4 regions of the Streptomyces sp. NPDC025784 genome follow, and region 3 is predicted to be linked to each of the others. Evidence: riboswitches for the same ligand, from Rfam matches in the RefSeq annotation. Region 3 holds a riboswitch; each other region holds the start of a gene.
The links. Region 3 has a riboswitch for cyclic di-AMP ahead of ACZ4IF_RS07320 (peptidoglycan DD-metalloendopeptidase family protein). Riboswitches for the same ligand answer to the same signal wherever they lie in the genome.
Positions count from the first base shown of each region.

Region 1: linked by a shared signal. The riboswitch ahead of ACZ4IF_RS09605 (M23 family metallopeptidase) and the one ahead of ACZ4IF_RS07320 (peptidoglycan DD-metalloendopeptidase family protein) in region 3 are both predicted to bind cyclic di-AMP.
Region 2: linked by a shared signal. The riboswitch ahead of ACZ4IF_RS32815 (C40 family peptidase) and the one ahead of ACZ4IF_RS07320 (peptidoglycan DD-metalloendopeptidase family protein) in region 3 are both predicted to bind cyclic di-AMP.
Region 4: linked by a shared signal. The riboswitch ahead of ACZ4IF_RS23570 (C40 family peptidase) and the one ahead of ACZ4IF_RS07320 (peptidoglycan DD-metalloendopeptidase family protein) in region 3 are both predicted to bind cyclic di-AMP.

Region 1 covers NZ_JBVHMN010000003.1:24,224-27,433, forward strand. Annotated here, with positions in the region: gene ACZ4IF_RS09605 (M23 family metallopeptidase) at 493-1,530, opposite strand; cyclic di-AMP (ydaO/yuaA leader) riboswitch at 1,542-1,696, opposite strand; gene ACZ4IF_RS09610 (PP2C family protein-serine/threonine phosphatase) at 1,930-3,135, opposite strand.
Region 2 covers NZ_JBVHMN010000018.1:34,161-37,370, reverse strand. Annotated here, with positions in the region: gene ACZ4IF_RS32820 (tellurite resistance/C4-dicarboxylate transporter family protein) at 1-426, opposite strand, end outside; gene ACZ4IF_RS32815 (C40 family peptidase) at 537-1,715, opposite strand; cyclic di-AMP (ydaO/yuaA leader) riboswitch at 1,724-1,895, opposite strand; gene pcrA (DNA helicase PcrA) at 2,445-3,210, shown strand, end outside.
Region 3 covers NZ_JBVHMN010000002.1:279,090-282,299, forward strand. Annotated here, with positions in the region: gene ACZ4IF_RS07320 (peptidoglycan DD-metalloendopeptidase family protein) at 203-1,087, opposite strand; cyclic di-AMP (ydaO/yuaA leader) riboswitch at 1,092-1,265, opposite strand; gene ACZ4IF_RS07325 (alpha-galactosidase) at 1,551-3,210, opposite strand, start outside.
Region 4 covers NZ_JBVHMN010000010.1:243,212-246,421, forward strand. Annotated here, with positions in the region: gene ACZ4IF_RS23560 (ATP-dependent Clp protease proteolytic subunit) at 1-413, shown strand, start outside; gene ACZ4IF_RS23565 (hypothetical protein) at 421-729, shown strand; cyclic di-AMP (ydaO/yuaA leader) riboswitch at 1,107-1,271, shown strand; gene ACZ4IF_RS23570 (C40 family peptidase) at 1,275-1,748, shown strand; gene ACZ4IF_RS23575 (LysE family translocator) at 1,876-2,493, opposite strand; gene ACZ4IF_RS23580 (LysR family transcriptional regulator) at 2,604-3,210, shown strand, end outside.

The DNA.
Region 1 (3,210 bases), on a different contig from region 3:
CGGAGGAGGTGGCGCCGCCTCGGCGGAGGAAGTGCGGTCGTGCCTCAGGAGCGGAGTCCCTCGCAGCGGGGCCGGCCCCCCGGCTCGGGATGAAACCCGTGGACCCGGGGCGCGCGGCCCTGGGTCGGGTGGAGACCCTCGGCCAGGGGAGATCCCCGGCGCAAGGGCGGAGACCCTCGGCCAGGGGAGATCCCCGGCGCAAGGGCGGAGACCCTCGGCCAGGGGAGGTCCCCGGCGCAAGGGTGGAGCACCTCAGCCAAGGGAGGTCCCCGGCGCAAGGGCGGAGCACCTCAGCCAAGGGAGATCCCCGGCGCAAGGGTGGAGCACCTCAGCCAAGGGAGATCCCCGGCGCAAGGGTGGAGCACCTCAGCCAAGGGAGGTCCCCGGCGCAAGGGTGGAGCACCTCAGCCGGGGATCGGATCCCTCGGCACGGGTGGGGAAACCCTCAGCCCGGGGCCGGAGCGCCTCGGCGCAAGGGTGGAGACGGTCGGCTCAGGGGTTGAGGCCCTTGCCCCGCAGCCACGCCATCGGGTCGATGGAGTCGCCCCCGCCGGGGTGCACTTCCAGGTGCAGGTGCGGTCCGGTGACATTGCCCGTCGCACCCACGCGCCCGATCACTTCGCCCGTGGTGACCTTCTGCCCGGCGGTGACACTGATCGACGACTGGTGGCAGAACCACAGCTCCGTGCCGTCGTCGAGGGTGAGGACCGTGCGGTAGCCGTACGCGCCGGCCCAGCCGGCCTCCGTGATGGTGCCGCCGTGGATCGCCTTGATGAGCGTCCCGGTGGGCGCCGCGAAGTCGAGGCCGGTGTGGTAGCCGGAGGACCACATGGAGCCGGCCTCACCGAAGGTGGAGGTCAGCGTGTACGAGGAGGTGGGCAGCGAGTAGCTCTTGGCGAGCTCGGCGAGGCGCTCCGCCTCGGCCTTGGCCTTGGCTTCCTCCTCCGCCTTCTTCTTGGCGGCGGCGGCCTTGGCCTCGGCGGCGTCCTGCTGCTTGGCGGCGGTCTCGGCGGCCTGCTTCGCGGCGGCGGTCTCGGCGGCCTTCTGGGCCGCGCTGTCGACCTGGTCCTGCTGCGACTCGGCCTGCTGCATGATGCGGGCACGCAGCGCCTCACCGGCGTCGGCGCTGCCCTGCGCGGCGTCCGCGCTGGTCAGTCCGGCGGTGGTGAGCGGGGTGCTGGAGCCCTTGGGCGCGCTGGATTCGCCGTCGGAGATCAGGGCCTTGGCGGACTGGGTGACCGAGGAGAGGTCGGGCAGCGAGATCGAGACCGGCGGCTTGCCGGGCGCCGCGGTGGCCATGCCACCCGCGCCGACGGCGGCTATGACACCGACACCGAGGACGGTGGAGCTGCGGGCGAGTCCTCCACCGCGCTGCTTGCTGACGCGGTGCCGGCCGCGGACGGGTCGGACGGAATCCGCGGTGGGATTCCACTCCTCCCAGGGGCCCTCGTCGTTGCCGTACGCGTAGCCGATGGACTGGGTTTCGTCCGGCGCGAACGAGGTTGGCTGGGCAGGCCGGTTGGACGCCACGTGGGCGCGCTCCTTTCCTTCCTTCTCGCCTACCGGGTTAGCTGACGGGTTCGGAGCAGGAAGGTCTCCTACGCGCGTCCCTCACGGATATGACCGCGAAGAACGCCCGATTCACCCCAAGTTGGTGGTTCCCCGGCTCCCTTGCGGGATTCGGCGCGTGCGCACGGAGCCGCCTCTTGTGACGGCTGGGACGACCGCGCTGCGTTATCGAACGTTAATAGACGCGGACCCCGGATTCCAAGCCGTTCGGATTGATCGTTAACGCTTTTGGCCTGGACTTTGGGGGCACCACCGCCGGAAACCGGGCGAGTTGACCGCACCTCGTAAACACACCTTCTCCTGATGGTGTGTCAGTCGTTATGCGGAGGGGTACGGTCCGGTCACCCCCGGTGACAACGATCAAGGACGCCGTACGGCGAGCAGCGCCATGTCGTCCGTCGTGCCGCCTCCCGCGTGCCGCCGGACCTCCTCGGCCAGGACGGTCAACAGGGCGTCGGGACCGGGGAATACGCGTCCGGCGAGACGCGCCGCCGGGTCGTAGAACTCCCCACGCCCGTCGCGCGCCTCGGACAGACCGTCGGTGTAGAGGAGCAGCGTCGCCCCGTGCGGGAACTTCTCGCACACCGCGCGATCGGGCCAGCTGCCCAGCTCGCCCATCCCGAGCGGCAGTGCCGGCGGCCCGCCGTCGAGCGTGACGAGCGTGCCGTCGGCGTGCAGCAGCAGGGGCGGCGGATGGCCGCGGTTGAGGATCCGCACGGCACATTCGCCGTGCGGGACCTCCGCGAGCACGGCCGTGGTGAAGCCCTCGAAGGCGTCGAGGCCCTCCCGTCGGGTGCCCTCGCGCGCCAGCGCCCGTTCGAGACGGCCGGCGACCGCCTCCAGGGTCGCCTCCTGCTCGGCCGCCTCCCGGAAGGCGCCGATCACGACGGCGACGGCGGCCACGGCGCCCATGCCCTTGCCGCGTACGTCGCCCACGACCAGACGTACGCCGTGCGACGAGTCCTGCACCGCGTAAAGGTCGCCGCCGATGAACGCGTCGGCCTGCGCCGCCTCGTAGCGTGCGGCGACCTCCAGGCCGCCGATCCGCTCGGCCGGTTCCGGCAGCACCGCGCGCTGCGCGGACTCGGAGACCTCCCGGACCGAGGCGAGCCGTTCGTCGCTGCGGCGCACGAGGACGTTGATGAGCGCGGCCAGGCCGGCGGCGGTCGCCACGGTGACGACTTCCGTGACCGCGTCGACGTGTATGACGATCCCGAGCCTGAGGTGGACCGCGAGGACGGCGACGACGGCCAGCAGGCCGGTGAGCGCCGTGCTCAGCAGCGTGTAGAGCGGCGCGGCCACCAGCGGGGCGGCGGTGAAGAACGGGGCGGCGGTGAACTCCCTCGGGGTCAGGTAGTCGTAGAGGACCCCGGCGACGACGAGCAGCGCGGGCAGCACCCGGACGAAGGTCCGCACGGAGGAGACCCCACGCTCCCCGGCGCCCGCCGGGCGGGACCGCCGGGTGTCCCCGAGGCCGGGGTCGGGCACGGCGTCGCCCGGCAGCCGTCCACCGGACCGGTCGTACGGGCCCGTGGCCGCCGGCCGCTCGCTTCCTGGTCGCCCCACCCGTCCAGATTTCCCGGCACGGGGGCGGGCAGCGACCGGTGTGGACCGACCGGGGGAATGCGCGAGGTCGTGCCC
Region 2 (3,210 bases), on a different contig from region 3:
GAGCCCCTGCGTGGCCACGCAGACGAGGAACACGCCTCCCGGCATCCGGTGCTTCCAGTGCCGTACGACGCACCACAGCAGCACGGGCCAGAGCACGGCCGACAGGGCGAGCAGGGCCTCGGCGGCGACCTGCCGTCCCAGGGCGGTCAGGCGTGTCCCGAGCACGGTGGTGGCCGCGACGGCGGTGAGCCCGGCCGGCGTGTATGCCTCTCCCACCCAGCGCGGCCGTTCCCGCAGCAGCCGCAGGACGAAGTCCGCGGCGAGCCCGACCCAGGCTACGCAGGCCAGGACCAGCGCGACACGGGACAGCGTCTCGTGGTCGGCCATGTACAGCCCGACCGAGACGATGCCCGTGGCCATCACGGCGGCACCGGCGGCGGGCGGGTGCTCCGCCCACCAGGCCCGGAGCTGGGAGAAGGCTGGCATGCGGACGATGCTATGGACCGACGGGCGCGTTGCCCGTGGGGCACGCGCGCGGGGCGCCCGATAGGCCCCACGCGCGTGTGCCCGCCACGGAGCGCCGTCCGCGGGACGGCCTACGCCGGGCGCACCACGCTGTGGATCGCCGACGTGCCGTCGTAGTAGATCGACTCCTCGCGCACGTACGCGCCCGGCTTCGGCGCGTGGATCATCATGCCGTTGCCGATGTAGAGGCCGACGTGGCTGATGTCGTCGTAGAAGAACACCAGGTCACCCGGCTGCGCGTCGGAGAGGGAGACGGTCGTGCCCGCGTTCACCTGGTCGTAGGTGACGCGCGGGAGCGAGACCCCGGCGGCCTTCCAGGCGGCCTGCGTGAGGCCCGAGCAGTCGTACGAGTCCGGTCCGGTGGCGCCCCACACGTACGGCTTGCCGATCTGGGTGCGGGCGAAGGCGACCGCCTTGTCCGCCTTCGCCGTGGACGACGAGCCCGTGGTCGTCGAGCCGGTGGAGCCGGTGGAGCCGGTGGAGCCCGTGCTGGTGTCGCCGGACGACGACTCCTGCGCGGCCGCCTTCTGCGCAGCCTCGGCCGCGGCCTGCTGTTTCGCCAGTTCCGCCGCCTTGCGCGCGGCCTCCTCCTGCTTCTTCTTCTCGATCGCGGCGAGCCGGGCCTTCTCCTCCGCGGTCAGCTTCGAGAGCAGGTCACGCGCCTCGGTGAGCTTGCTCTGGACGTCAGCCTTGGACTTCTTGAGCGCGTCCTGCGAGGAGGACAGCGTCTCCAGGCTCTTGGCGGCCTCCGTGCGCTTCTTCGTGGTGGCGGCCTGCTCGGTGATGTAGTCGTCTACGGCCGCCTTCTGGCGGGTGGTGAGACGGTTCATCAGCTGGGTCTGGTCGAAGTAGTCCTGCGGGTCGTCGGCGAGCAGGAGGGTCGCGGTGTCGGGAGCGGCGGCCCCGGTGCGGTACTGCGCGGCCGCGAACGAACCCAGTTCCTCACGCGCCGAGTTGAGCTTCTCGGTGCGCTTGGCGACGTCGTCGCGCAGGGCGTCGACGCGCTCCTGCTGCTTGGCCGTCTTCTCCCTCGTCGCGTTGTACTTCTCGGTGGCCGTCTCGGCCTGGTGGTAGAGGTCGTTGACCTTCTTCTCGACTTCTTCGAGGCTCGGCTTGGGCTCGGCGGAGGGGGACGCGTTCGCCGTCTGGGAGAGCAGGGCCACGGAGGTGAGGGCGGCCGTCGCGAGAGCGGGGGTACGTATGCCTGCCATACGCGAACCCGCGGGACGCCATTTGCGGTGCGACGCCAAGAGAGGCGACTCCTTCCGTCATCCGCCTACCGAGTTAGCTGTCGGGTTCGGGCGGGTGCATCCGGAAGGTTTGCCCTACGGTCCTTGCCCCACAAGGCAGTTGGACCGATTCACCCCAAGGTCGGTGGGTCCCCGGTTCCGGCCGCCGCGAGGGCAGGCCGAATTCGGCGGAGGCCGCACGGCCCGGCGACGTTCGCCGGTGGGGGTCGAGCGGCCTGTGCGGCACGCTAGCCAATTCGTGTGGCTGCTGTGAAGGTTGATGTGCGATATGCCCGATACATTTTCGTGACCTTGGCCATGAAAAGCGTCGCTCTCACCGATCGTGGCCCGGAGGCTCTGGAGGGTGACGGAGGCGAAGGGGCTCTCGGTAGGGGGGCAGCACGCACCGCGAGGGTTCTGAAGGTGATGTCAGTCACGGTGGAGGCGGCGGGGAGGGGCCTTCGCGGGCCGGGGCCGGGCAGCGCACGGGACTCGCGGAGTCCAGGTGGGCGGTGCACGGGGCTGACGGAGCCACGCGGGCGGCGCGAGGGACTCACGAGCCGGGCGCGGGCGGGGAATGGGGCCGGCGGGCCCGGGAGCGGGCCGGGGAGGGGCCGGGCTCGCGGAGGCCGGCCCGGGAAGATCATCGGCTTCCCTGGGGCACCGCGGAGACGGACGGGCACCCCGATCGGGGCGGACTTTCCGGGGCGGCGGCCGGTTGTCGGTGGGGCGGCCTAGACTCGGAGAGCGATGAGCAGCCTCTTTGACGACAGCTTCCTGGCGGACCTCAAGCCCTCCGGGGCCCACGAGGAAGAGCCCCCGCCGCCGCCCGAGGACGAGGCGCCGGAGCCCATTCCGGACGACCTGTTCGGCGGCCGCTTCGACCTGCCCCCGGCCCGGGACGCGTACTACCGCGACGGCGCGCACCGCCCTGCCGTCGACCCGGCGACGCTGCTCGACGGGCTGAACGAGAATCAGCGCGCCGCCGTCGTCCACTCCGGCTCCCCACTGCTCATCGTGGCCGGCGCGGGCTCGGGCAAGACCCGCGTGCTCACCCACCGGATCGCCCATCTGCTGGCCGAGCGGCACGTCCACCCCGGCCAGATCCTCGCGATCACCTTCACGAACAAGGCCGCGGGCGAGATGAAGGAGCGCGTCGAGCAGCTCGTCGGCCCGCGCGCCAACGCGATGTGGGTGATGACCTTCCACAGCGCCTGCGTCCGCATCCTGCGCCGCGAGAGCAAGAAGCTCGGCTTCACGTCGTCCTTCTCGATCTACGACGCCGCCGACAGCAAGCGTCTGATGGCCCTGGTCTGCCGCGACCTGGACCTCGACCCCAAGCGCTTCCCGCCGAAGTCCTTCAGCGCCAAGATCTCGAACCTGAAGAACGAGCTGATCGACGAGGAGGACTTCGCGAACCAGGCCGCCGACGGCTTCGAGAAGACCCTCGCCCAGGCCTACGCGCTCTACCAGTCGCGCCTCCGCGAGGCCAACGCGCTCGACTTCGACGACCTGA
Region 3 (3,210 bases):
TGACCGAGTCCGCACGTGGAGGACCGCAATCCGGCACCGGTGGCGCCGTATTGACGTGCCGACGCACCGAAGGCCGGACCCCGGGGATCGGGGGTCCGGCCTTCGGAGGCGGTCCTGCCTCGTGGACGTCGGGTCCCGCCGTCAGGAGCGGGACCCGGCGTCCGTGGCAGGAAGCGGCGGGCGCCGGGGACTGCGGGAGGTGTCAGCCGACGGCGACACCGTGCGAGCGCAGGTAGGCGACCGGGTCCACGTCGGAGCCGTAGTTCGGCGTGGTGCGGATCTCGAAGTGCAGGTGCGGTCCGGTGACGTTGCCCGTCGCGCCGGAGAGGCCGACCTGCTGGCCGGGGGTCACGGCCTGGCCCGCGGACACGGACAGGGCCGACATGTGGGCGTACTGGGAGTACTTGCCGTCGGCGTGCTGGATGACGACCTGATTGCCGTAGGCGCCGCCCCAGCCGGCGGAGACGACGGTTCCGGCGGCGATGGACTTGATGGTGGTGCCGGTCGGGACCACGAAGTCGACGCCGGTGTGGTAGCCGCTGGACCACATGCTGCCCGCCACCTTGTAGGAGGTGCCGACTCTGCCGCCCGCGACCGGCAGCGTGTAGCCGGAGGAGCTCTTCGCGGCGGCCTGGGGCGCCGGGGCGCCGGCGGTCTTCGCGGCCGGGGCGCCCTCGGTCTTCGCGGCCGGGGCGGACGACTGGGTGGCCCCGGCGGACACGGCCTTCGCGCCGATCGCCAGCTTCAGACCCGGGTGGATCAGCGCCGGGTCGCCGCCGATGGCCGAGCGGTTGTCGGAGTACAGCTTCTTCCAGCCACCGCGGACGCTCTGCTCGGCGGCGATCTTCGCGAGATAGTCGCCGGCCTCGACGCGGTAGGTCTTGGTACCGGCGACCTTCTTCGCCGCGACGGGAGCGGCGGTCACGACCTTTTCCGCCTTCTGCGCGGCGGCGGCGGGGGTCGCGGCATGGGCGCCCGTGGCGCCCAGCAGGGGCAGCGCGAGTGCGGCGCCACCGGTTCCGGCAACGGCGATCGAGCGGGCGAAGCGGGGGGACTTGGGACGGCGGTGCTTACCCTTCGCGGGCATGACGAGTTCCTCTCCGGCGCCTGCGAGGTGAGCTGTCGGGTGCGGGCTGGAGATGCCCGGCCACGCGTGTGCGTGGCTGTACCCCTAGCCGTTCCGGAGACCGGAACAGGCATGGAACCTTGGGTCCCCCGCTCCTGCCGCGTGCGGGTCTGTGTGCGGATTCCGGCCGGCGGCAGGATTGGGCGTCCGTCCGGAGTGAGGGCGAACGTAAGCGAGACGAGAGCGCGGCCACAAGCAGGTGATTTTTTCGCGCGCCCACCTTTCTTGATCCATGTCGGAAATGCCCGTCACACTCCGTGAAGAGATGATCTTTTGCCCGGCCCAACAAGCCCGTGGACACGGGCGCGTTGCGAAAAGCCGGCTGCGACGCATCGTCACGAATATGACGCTGCTCACGCGACCCAGCGCACGGCTCCCCAATCCAGGGCCAGTTGGAACGAAGGTCCTGATTTCGACAGAACGGTCATATGCGACACAGTCGGATGACTACGGCATCGAGGTCTCCCCGCAGGCCCGTCCGCAGTCCGTGGTGCAGCAGCACGGCACCTCGATGGATTTCGCCCGTTTCACGGCATTCGTACCCTTGTGTCGCGTCGAGTCCGCGCAGTCGGAGCGGAGCGGCCGGCTCGCCGTACCGCTGGGCCTGGAGCCAGGCGAGCACCACCGTCTCGTCGCCGTGGACGTACTGCACGGCGCTCAGGCCGCCCTCCGGAGGGCGGAGACGGTAGAGGTCCCCGCGCTGCACGACGGGGCGGATCTCCTTGTAGAGGCCGATCCATTCCCGCGCCTCGGCGAGCTCCTCCTCGCTCCACGCGGACAGGTCCCCGCCGATGCCGAGCACCCCCGCCATCGCGCTCACGAACCGCGGACGCAGGGTGCTCACCCGGCCGTTGAGCTGGGTGTTCGGGCTGTCGGTGACCCAGGCGGCCATGATCCGTGCGGGATGGATCTGACTGATGCCGTACTGGATGGCGAGCCGGTCGAGCGGGTCGGTGTTGTCCGACGTCCACACCTGGTCCGTACGGGCCATGATGCCGAGGTCGATCCTGCCGCCACCGCCGGAGCAGGACTCGAAGGAGACACCGGGGTGCGCGGCCCGCAGCCGGTCGAGGAGGGCGTACAGGGCCCGCACGTGCTCGACCCACAGCTTCTGCGGATAGGGCTCGCCGGGCCAGCCCGCGTCCGTGAAGCAGCGGTTGAAATCCCACTTCACATAGTCGACCGGCGCGCCGGAGAGCAGCCGGTCGAGCTGCTCCCACAAATACTCCTGGACGTCCGGGCGGGCCAGGTTGAGGACGAGCTGATGGCGGTACTCCGTCCTGGTCCGCCCCGATTGGAACTGGACCCAGTCCGGATGCGCGCGGTACAGCTCGCTGTCCGGATTGACCATCTCCGGTTCCACCCAGATCCCGAACTCCATGCCGAGCGCGTGGACATGGTCGGCGAGCGGCTTGAGCCCCGCGGGGAAACGGTCCGGGTTGGGCGTCCAGTCGCCGAGCCCGGCCCGGTCGCCGGTGCGCGCGCCGAACCAGCCGTCGTCGACCACGAACAGCTCGACACCGATCTCCGCGGCCCGCCGCGCCAGCGCCATCTGCTGGTCCTCGGCGATGTCGAAGGTGGTGGCCTCCCAGGAATTGAAGAGCACCGGACGGTCCCGGCCGGCGTCCGGGACGACGTGCTCCCGCTGGTAGGCGTGCCAGGTCCGGCTCGCCCCGCCGAATCCGCCGGCGCTCCAGAGTCCGGCGAAGACCGGGGTGGTGAAGGACTCCCCCGCCTCCAGGCGCAGCAGCCCCGAGTCGTCGTACCCCGCGCCGCCGGTGATCTGCACCCGGGCGTCGGGCAGCTGCGCCACGGCGATCCGCCAGGACCCCGACCAGCCGAGAGCGCATCCGTACACCTCGCCGCTCTCCTCGGTGGCCTCGGTGTCCAGCGCGACCCAGGGCAGGTGCTGGTGCCCGGTGTGGCCGCGCCGACTGCCGATGACCTTCTCCCCGTAGGTGAGGGGGGAGCGCACCAGCCGGGACTCGGCCGCCCACCGGCCGTGCAGCTGGGACAGCCGCCAGCCGTCGCGCTCGGGCAGCGTCCAGGTCGCCGAGTCGGCGCGCAGCAGCTCCACGGGAGGT
Region 4 (3,210 bases), on a different contig from region 3:
GTTCGTTCAGCGCGATGACCGCGATCTACGACACGATGCAGTTCGTCACCTGCGACGTGGAGACGACCTGCCTCGGACAGGCCGCGTCGGCCGCGGCCGTCCTGCTCGCCGGCGGCACACCGGGCAAGCGGTTCGCCCTCCCGGGTGCCCGTGTCCTCATCCACCAGCCGTCGTTGCCCGAACCGGTCCAGGGCCAGGCGAGCGATCTGGCCATCCAGGCAGAGGAGTTGATCCGCACCCGCGGACTGCTGGAGGAGATGCTCGTCCGGCACACGGGCCAGAGCCCGGAGCAGGTCGCCGCCGACATCGAACGCGACAAGATCCTCGACGCACCGGCGGCGGTGGCGTACGGACTGATCGACCGGATCATCCCGAGCCGCAAGAGCTCGCACAGCACGTCCGGCGGGAGGTGACCGGCCGATGCTCCCACCGGAACTGCCCCCGCTGCCCGCGCTCACCCGCGCCGAGGCCGAGTTGATCGACCGCTACCTCGACGTCGTCGACCTGCTCGGCCGCATCAACCCGGCCCGCCCCGGCGACACCTACCGAGGCCTGAGGGCCGCTCAGGCACTGGTGGTCAAGGCGACCGCGCTGCGTGACGCGCTGACCCTGATGCACCAGCGCGGCGAGAGCGAGGTGCATGCCCCGACGCTCGCGCAGGCACTGCGCGTGCTCGACGGCGAGCGGCGCGCGTCCCGGGTCACCGTGCCCCCCTGCTCCGGAAGTTGACACGCGTCCGGTACGCACGCCCGGGCCGCGACGCACGCCGACGGGCGGGACGTCCGGCCCGGGTTTCAAACGGGCCAGAAGGATTACCCCCCGTTGGAGTATCTGCGGGTCCTTTGTACGACGTCCCCGAGTTGCGCAACACGCGTGGTCATGAGCCTGAATTTGACGTTCCGTTGCAGGTACGGGCGTCGTCGCGCACCTCAACACCCGCCCGAACAAAGGAGTGTCCACCCGAACGGGTGAGTGGTGAGTAACGCCACAAATCACCGGTTCCGCTCGGCATTTCCGACTCTCATGCGTGAAGATCCCTTGCGACGACAAGCCCCCGCCACAGCGGCGGGGCGGTCCGGGCGGACGCCGAGTCCTGCCGCCGCCCGGATGTCCGGTCGACAGAAGTGGATCGGCAGGAGTGGAGGACCCAGCACGACGGGCCGCCGGAGAGATCCGGGCGGTCCTTGGGGTGAAGCCGCAGTACGCGGCCGGGCTACTTCGCCAGCCCGAATCCGACAGGTCATCCTTCACAGGCGGCTGACGAAGGGTTGCGCATGACTGCGCTCAATCGTGTCCCGTCGCTGTGGACCCGGGCCGGTACGGCCTCGGCTCTGACGATCGCCGCCGTCGGCGGCAGCCTGGTGGTGCCGGGCGCGGCTCCCGACGCCGAGGCGGCCACCGTGGCGACGAAGGCACTCCAGGTCGCGGCATCCAAGAAGGGCGCCCCCTACAAGTGGGGGGCCGCCGGACCGCGTCGCTTCGACTGCTCCGGGCTGACCCTGTACTCGTTCAAGAAGGCGGGCAAGAGGCTCCCTCGAACGGCCGCGGCGCAGTACAACAAGACCCACCACATCTCGGCCTCGCACCGCAAGGCCGGAGACCTGGTGTTCTTCCACTCGGGCCGGAGCGTGTACCACGTCGGCATCTACGCCGGGAAGGGAAAGATCTGGCACTCCCCGAAGACCGGGGACGTCGTGAAGCTGCAGAAGATCTGGACGAGGAGCGTCTGGTACGGACGGGTGAGCTGATCCACCCTTCGGTGGCGGCGGCGCGAGGCCGCCGCCGCCGAAGGGCGTGCGACTGGAGACCGCGAGGACCCGCTCGGCGTCCCGCCGAGGCGATCGGCGGCGCCGCCCCGGCCGGTGAGGCGGGCGCTCAGCTCCTCAGGGGCTCCAGGACGAGGACCAGACCGAGCACCGTCAGTGCCGTGCCGGTGACCGCCTCCACGGCCCGTGCGGCACGCGGTGCGCGCAGCCACCGCCCGAGCCGGTCCACGAGGAGCGCCACCGCCGGGAACCACACCAGGCCCAGGACCACCACGATCAGTGCCAGCAGCAGGGTCCGCGGCATCGCGGGACTGCCCGCCGGCACGAACTGCGGCAGCAGGCTGAGAAACGTGATCGGGGCCTTCGGGTTGAGCGCGTTGGTGACGAAGCCCTGCCGCAACGGACGCGCGCCGCCCCCGGTCGCCTCCACGACTTCTTCGCGCGACCGCCCCAGCGACCGCAGCGTCCGCGCCCCGAGCCGGAGCACGTAGACACCGCCGAGCAGTTGCAGTGCCCGGAAGAGCGCCGGCACGGCGGTGAGCACCGCGGCGACCCCGGCGACGGCGAGCGCCGTGTGCAGGAGCAGTCCGCCGACGATGCCGAGCGCGCTGGCGAGGCCGGCCCGGCGCGAGACCAGGCCGTTGCGCACCACGACGGTGAAGTCCGCACCCGGCACGGCGACCATGCCCGCGGCGACCGCTGTGAAGGCGATGAGCTGAGCGTCCATGGACCCCAGGTTGCCTGTGCCGGGCCTTCAGCAGGTATGTCGAATATTCTGGGTCGGTCTTAAGCATTCGTTAAGACCGGCGCGGTCGTGGCGAGATCCGGGGTGGTCCGATGTACGACCCGAGGCGGCTCGCGGCGCTGGTCGCGGTCGCCGAGGCGGGGTCGATCACCCGGGCCGCCGAACGGCTCGGCTACACCCCGCCCGCGCTCTCCCAGCAGCTGGCGAAGCTGGAGCGCGAGGCGGGCGCGACGCTCCTCGTCCGGTCCCATCGCGGGACGCGGCTGACGGGCGCCGGCGAGCTGCTGGTGACGCGGGCGCGCCGGGTGCTCGACGAGATGGAGCGGGCCCGGCACGAGCTGGCGCACCTGGCCGGCCTGTCCGGCGGCACACTGCGGCTCGGCACCTTCCAGACGGCGGGCATCCATCTGCTGCCGCCCGTGCTGAGCGCCTTCCGCCGGACCTACCCGGACGTGGAGCTCGCGGTCGCCGACTACGAGCCGCCCGCCGGTGTCGCGGCCGTCGCGGCGGGCGAGGTCGACCTGGCTCTGACACACACCTACGAGCCTGCGGCCCCCGTCGCCGTCCCGTCGTCCGTGAGTCTGGAACCGGTGCTGGTCGAGGAGCTGGTGCTGGTGACCGCCCCCGGGCACATCCTGGCGGGCGGCTCGGCCCGGCTCCCGCTCGCCGAGCTCGCGGGTCAGCCGCTGATCAGCATGG